2 regions of the Bradyrhizobium sp. IC4059 genome follow, and region 2 is predicted to be linked to the other one. Evidence: riboswitches for the same ligand, from Rfam matches in the RefSeq annotation. Region 2 holds a riboswitch; the other holds the start of a gene.
The links. A riboswitch is a leader RNA that binds a small molecule or an ion and turns the genes downstream of it on or off. The one in region 2 is predicted to bind cobalamin.

Region 1: another riboswitch for cobalamin. It lies ahead of metE (5-methyltetrahydropteroyltriglutamate--homocysteine S-methyltransferase); the one in region 2 lies ahead of I6F12_RS05565 (TonB-dependent receptor).

The regions. Positions count from the first base shown of each region.
Region 1 covers NZ_JADYVH010000003.1:224,246-227,658, forward strand. Annotated here, with positions in the region: gene I6F12_RS11345 (nodulate formation efficiency C protein) at 1-515, opposite strand, end outside; cobalamin riboswitch at 1,496-1,700, shown strand; gene metE (5-methyltetrahydropteroyltriglutamate--homocysteine S-methyltransferase) at 1,801-3,413, shown strand, end outside.
Region 2 covers NZ_JADYVH010000001.1:1,205,103-1,208,515, reverse strand. Annotated here, with positions in the region: gene I6F12_RS05565 (TonB-dependent receptor) at 1-1,849, opposite strand, end outside; cobalamin riboswitch at 1,963-2,165, opposite strand; gene I6F12_RS05560 (histidine phosphatase family protein) at 2,238-2,810, shown strand; gene cobT (nicotinate-nucleotide--dimethylbenzimidazole phosphoribosyltransferase) at 2,817-3,413, opposite strand, start outside.

The sequences.
Region 1 (3,413 bases), on a different contig from region 2:
AGATCGCCTTTCTCGTTCGGCTTGTCATTCTGCTTGGGTAAGTAGTCGACCCCAACAGGTTCAATGATAGTGCATCGGCCCTGCCGCAGAAGATCGCCGAGCCGGCCTTGCGGCGTAGTCACAAAGTTGAAGTTACTTGGATCATGCAGAAAGCTAAGATTTGCGTCCCTTTCACCATCTGCGACTTCTTTGGCGATCAACGAGAGCGCTAGGGCACGCCAGCCCAATTCCATCGGCTTCGCATAGGTTGACGCAAGCTCAATCGTACCGTCGAGCGCGACTTTCCAGGTGATAGCGTACTGTTCGTCTGATTTGTTGTCTCGGTGCCTGGTCCACGAAACGAAAACATGGTCGTTTTCGCCAAGTTCAGCGACCCCCCACATCTGAGGGACGAACTGTGCCACCTTCGAGACATTGGAGATGATTTGTTCTATCGTCTCACCATCTTGCGCTCGCCACGTTGACTTGAGTCTTTCGACAAGTGGGTTGTCGCTGGCGCGAATAGTGTTACTCATGGCAGCCGGCCAGGCTAGGCAGATTAGAAGTCCGCCCAGGCGAAGCCATAGCGCGGGTCTTCCCGACATTCTCTTCATAACCCTCGGCCTATCACGTTTCATCCGTACATCTTTCAAGGCGGGCAACCTTGAACCTGCTATGAGCGAGCGCAAGAAGTTTACGGAGACGCGACGGGGCACCCGCGGCTGTCCCGCGCGGGCAGGCGCTCCCCTCTATGTCACGCGCCGCTAACTTCCATAGCCAGCGACAGCGTCAATTGGCTGAGCTGGACATCCCCAGCAGAAGAGACTGGGCATGTCGAGGGGCTTGCATTCTTCGTGCCAGGCAGCAGGCGGAGATTTGCACGGGTTTTATGTCCCTATTGTCGACTTTCCGACCTGCGCACGTTTCGATGTTTCCATTCAGTGTATCGGCCGTAGTTTGTGCATCCTTGTCCCGCACAGATAGTTTGCGGAAGAGGTGAACGCCTCGATGCCAAGTGCCTGATGAGATTCGACGGTGTGTTTGCCGTCATTGAACCGGGTGGTTCGCTAAAGTTGCCGTCGGCGTTCGGCCTACATGATGGCTGGCGATACGAGCCGAGAAGTCTGGCTGGCACGAAAATCAACCTGCTCGCCGCGTATGTTGCTAGATTGCGCCTCCTGCCTTGACGTGTTCAATGGGGATCCTCTAGTCGAGAAAATAGCTGGCCAGCGAATGTGCTGGGCGAACCGCTGGAAATCGGAAGCCGCATCGAATGCATTCTGCTCGAAACGGCGGTAGTCGCCGCTACGCGGGCTGGTTTTGTCCCTTTCATTGATGGGGCGGGCGGCGTCGCCTCAAGGCAGCTCCGAGTCGCACTCCGACATCCGACAAGGACATCTCTGATTGCGATAGCTCTGTTTAGAGAATCATAGAGATGGACGGTCATTCGCCTAGTAGATGTCGCACATTAGCGTGGCACATAATCTGAGAGGTTGACGGAAGAGTCCTCCTGCCGATAATCCAAGCTCGTCGAGGTTCTCCGAATCCCACTTGATCCGGAGCTAAGAGGGAAGCCGGTCCAAATGCCGGCGCTGCCCCCGCAACTGTGAGCGGCGAGCTACTGTCCAACGATGTCACTGAAGCCCGCACGGCTTTGGGAAGGCCGGACAGCAGCGATGAGCCAGCGAGCCAGGAGACCTGCCCCGACGATAGATTGGTCCACGGGCGGGGTGTCTCGGTGGTGCGCCAAGCAGCCGTCGCGCGCGCGACTTCCTCTGCCTGCGTCCGCCATGGCCTCTGTCCCCAACAGGGGTTAACACTATGTCTCTTCTCTCTCTTCCGGTTGCTACGCTCGGTACGCCACGCATCGGTCCAAGGCGTGAGCTCAAATTCGCTCTTGAAAGCTACTGGGCCGGAAAGATCAGCGAACAGCAATTGCTCGAGGACGCATCCGGCCTGCGCGCAGCGAACTGGGCTCGTCAGAAGTCTCTCGGCGTCACGGTCATTCCGTCGAATGACTTCTCGCTGTATGATCAGGTGCTCGATACAAGTGTCATGGTTGGCGCTATCCCGGAGATCTACGCCTCGAAAGGAGAATCCGTTTCCCTCAAGACGTACTTCGCCATGGCTCGCGGATCACAATGCGACGATCAGGATGCGAGTTGCGGTCTGGGCCCGCGGGGGTCTGGCGCACCCGCGCAGGAAATGACTAAGTGGTTTGATACCAACTACCACTACATGGTTCCCGAGTTTTACAAGGGACAGGGGTTCAGACTTTGCTCTCGCAAACCAATTGAAGAGTATGTGGAAGCAAAGGCTCTAGGCTTTCAAACCCGCCCTGTCATGATCGGGCCCGTCACATTCCTAAAGCTCGGTAAGAGTGCCGATAGCGCGTTCCAGCCCCTCTCCCTACTGGATGATTTGATACCGGTCTATATCGACGTTCTGCATGAATTGGCCGAACGAGGGGCAAGTTGGGTTCAGTTTGACGAGCCCTGCCTGGTCCTTGATCTGGACGAAGCGGTGCGAAAATCATTGCTACATGCCTATAACCGGTTCGCAAAGGAGGGACCGGCTATCAAGATCATGGTTGCCAGCTATTTCGGCGAGCTAGGCGACAATCTGGATACCGCATTGAGCCTCCCGGTTTCCGGTCTGCACTTTGATCTAGTTCGAGCGCCAGAGTTGTTGGATAAGATCGTCGCTGTCGGCCGAAGTGATCTCGTCATGTCGCTCGGGGTCATCGACGGCCGGAATGTATGGCGGTCGAACTTGTCGTCCCTTCGTCAGCGGCTGGAGCCCGCGATTGCGAAGCTCGGCAAGCACCGTGTACAGCTCGCTCCATCCTGCTCGCTGCTTCACGTGCCGGTCGATGTTGAACTCGAGACCGGGCTCACGTCCGACGTCAAGAGCTGGCTTGCTTTCTCTGTTCAGAAGATGCGTGAGCTTGCGATCCTGGCGCGAGCACTCGCTGGCGACCAAAATGTTGGGCTCGCTCTTGCCGATTCGGAATGCGCTGCGACTGCCCGCCGGACTTCGCCGAAGATCCATGATGCCAATGTCGCTACCCGGATGAGGGCGATCGACCAGACGATGCGCAGGCGCGCAAGCCCATTTGCCCGTCGTTCCGAGATCCAAAGGGCGCGCTTTGGACTACCAGCTTTTCCCACCACGACAATCGGATCGTTTCCGCAGACCAGAGAGGTTCGAAATGCTCGTGCGGCGCATGCGCTAGGCGCGATGAGCGACGAACAATACGACAGGTTCATCAAGGAGGAGATAGCCCGCGCCGTACATTGGCAGGAGGACATCGGTCTTGACGTCCTCGTGCACGGAGAATTTGAGCGCAATGACATGGTGCAGTACTTTGGCGAGCAACTCGGCGGCTTCCTATTTACCAGGAAGGGATGGGTACAGTCTTATGGTTCGCGCTG
Region 2 (3,413 bases):
CGGCCGCATAGACGTTCTTGCGCAGGATGTCATAGGCCGAGAACGACCACTCCGCCCGATTGTCCCAGAACAGGTGCTTGACACCGGTCTCATAGGTGCGCGCGGTGGTCAGATCGAGCGGCTGGGTGGGCGAGAGCAGGAAGATGTTGTTGGCTGCGACGTCGGCGCCGGTGGCGTATTGGCTGAAGAAGGTGAGGCCGGGAACGGCCTCCCAGGTGTAGCCGATGCGGCCCGTCACCGGCGCCCAGTCTTTCCTGAATGGAAAGCCCGTCTTCACGATCCCGTTCTTGTCGGTCGAATTGCGGTCGAGCCCGATGTGCTCGACACGAAGACCGCCGATCAGCGCGAAGCTGCGCGTCAGCTTGAGCCTGTCCTCGAATGACAGCGCCTCGTTGTCGATGCGCGCGGTCTGCTGCTGTGTCGTGAGCAAGCCGTAGAAACCGCGGTTGGGGTCGACCAGCGAAACGGAATCGCCGGGAAAGTTTGCCGCACCGGGCCTGACGAAATCGAGATAGCTCGACGACAGCGTCGTCACGAGCCGATTGTCGAAGCCCGCAATATTTGTATCCCAGATCAGGTCTGTGATGTTGCCGACCAGCCGCTGGCTGTGGGCGACATAGAAACGCTCGCGATCGACCAGGTTCGTGGTGGAATTGAACGCCTCGATCTCGTTGTTGAACCAGGTTCGTTCCGCGCCATAGCCATAGGCCTGACTTTTCAACGTGAGGTCAGGCGCGAGCTTCAGCTCGAAGCCGCCACGCAGCCACACTTCCTGCGCCACGTTGCGGTTGTCGAGAACGTTGTAATTGGTGTTGAAGGTGCGGTCGTCGATGGTGACGGCACCGAGATTCGTTCCGTTGTAATTCGAGACGTAATTGCCGGAGACGATCCCCGTCGTCGCGTGCGAGCCGCTGAAGGCGACCGGCACCAGCGGCGCGCCCCAATAGGCCTTCGAGCGGTCTTCACGATATTCGACCGCACCCCAGATCCTGAGGCTGTCGGAAACACGGTAGTTGAGCTGGCCGGACGTGCCGAACGTCTTGACGTTGGTGTCATCGGCAAAGCCATTGAGGGCGGAACGGCTGATGTCGAAGCGATAGTCCAGGCCTTGCACATTGGTGCTGCCGCCGGAGCCGTAATGGGCACGGAACGAGTTCAGCGAGTCCCAGGAGAAATCGGCTTCGTTGCTGACAGCTCCGGTGTGCGGCTGCTTGGTGACGAAGTTGATCGCACCGCCCGCGGCGCCCTCGCCCGAAATCAGCGAGGCCGGGCCCTTGAGGAATTCCACAGCCTCCAGATTGGCGGTATCCACGATCCGCGAGGTCATGTTCTGCGGACCGATCTTGATGCCGTTGTAGAGCGTGTTGATCTGGCTGTTGGTGAAGCCGCGCATGGAGAAGGCCGAAGGTTCGGCCGGGTTGTCGCCGGAGGTGACGCCGACGGCGCCCTGCGCCACCTCGGACACGGTGCGATAGCCCTGCTCGCGCATGGTTTCGGCGGAGATCACCTCCACCGTTGCGGGCGTTTGCCGCACGGTCAGCCCGAGTCGCGAGGCGCTTTCGGCAACTGCATTGGTGTTGAGGGGCGTTTGCGCCGTCGCAGCCGGCACGACGGGCTTTGGCGCTGCGGGTGCAGCCGCCGGTCTGCGCGCTGCCGCGCGACGCGGGCCTTGCGCTGCTCCTGCCGGTTCGGCCGGCCTGCGCGCTTGGGCGGGCGACACCTCGACCGGTGGCAGGGACTCTCGGACCTGCTGCGCCAGAGCGGCAGGCAGATCAAGAACGGCAAAGGTCGTGAACGCGGCGGAAGCCAGCAGGACGCTACCCGGTGGTGCGATACGGATGGAAGACACGGCAAAAACCTCGGTATGACGTCAGTGGCACGTCACAGCGAACGAGGTCCCATCTCTGGCCTTGCGGCCGTCCGATGAAGCCGAATGTCTGTACTCCCCGACCGACATCTTCGCGTGTGACCACGGCTGACGGCAGGTCTCCTGGCTCGCGGGTCGATCACCGCTTCGTCGCCTTCCCGGGACCGAGGACCCAGTGGCTTGTGACGAAGGATTATCCGCTCACAGTTGCGGGGGCAGCCACGGCATTGGGGGCAAGACCCCGCACCGCATTCCCTTTTCATTCCCTCTCGGGAAAACCGTCGCGAGCATCTAGGATTACCATCAAGACAGAGTCAATGTGCCAGTTGCGGCGTTGTGGCCACATTGGCCAACTTCCTTGGAGATGAGCATGGAAGGCGAGACCTTCCTTTGGCTGATACGGCATGCGCCCGTCCGCGGCATCGCGGGGACGATCCATGCCGCCGATGCGGCGGCCGATCTCGGCGATCACACGGCGTTGGCGGCTCTGCGGACGCGCTTGCCGCCGGATGCCGCCGGCTATGCCAGTCCGTCGCGCCGCACGGTCGAGACGGCGCGTGCGCTGGGGCTCGAGCCGGAGCTGGTGAGCGAATTCCGCGAGCAGGATTTCGGCGACTGGACCGGCCACCGCCACGACGAGCTCGCCGCGACCGGTGGCGAGGCTTATGCGCAATTCTGGCGCGATCCCGCGCGCGGACGGCCGCCGAACGGCGAGAGCTTTGCGGATCAGGTCGCGCGCGTTCGGCAAGGCCTGTCGCAGATTGGCGCAGGCTCCGCAGCGCTGATCGTGCATTCCGGCACCATCCGCGCAGCGCTCTGCATCGCGCTCGATCTCACACCGGAAGCCGCGCTGCGTTTCGTGATCGATCCGCTGTCGCTGACCCGGATCGACCGCCTCGCGAGCGGCTGGCGCGTCGTGTCGGTCAACCAGAGCGTGGCTTGAGCCGCGTCAAGAAGACCGATCCGGCACATTGGCCTGCGCGAACGTCGCCATGCCGTTGTGGAGGCTGCATGCGAGGCGCACCAGCGGCAGCGCGATGGCGGCGCCCGATCCCTCGCCGAGCCTGAGATCGAGGCTGATCAGCGGCTGCACGTTCAGCGCGCGCAGCACCAGCCGATGTCCCTGCTCTGCCGATTGATGCGAGGGCAGCAGGAACGGCTGGCAGGAGGGATTGAGGCGCGTTGCCGCCAAGGCCGCCACCGACACGATGAAGCCGTCGATCAGCACGGGGATGCGGCGCTGCGCGGCCGCAATGATCGCGCCCGAGATCGCAGCGATCTCGAGACCGCCGACCGCGCACAGGATCTTTTCCGGCGAAGCGCCCGCGATGCCGTGTTGCGCGATCGCCGCGTCGATCACACGCGCCTTGTGCGCGCGGCCGGCTGCATCGACGCCGGTGCCGCTGCCCGCGATCTCCTCGGCGCTCACGCCGAGCAGGCTCGCGGCGATCGCCGCCGATGCCGTGGTGTTGCCGATGCCCATCTCGCCGAAGATCAGGAGATCGGGCTGGTCGTTCGCCGCGCGCGCGACCGCGCGCTGGCCGGC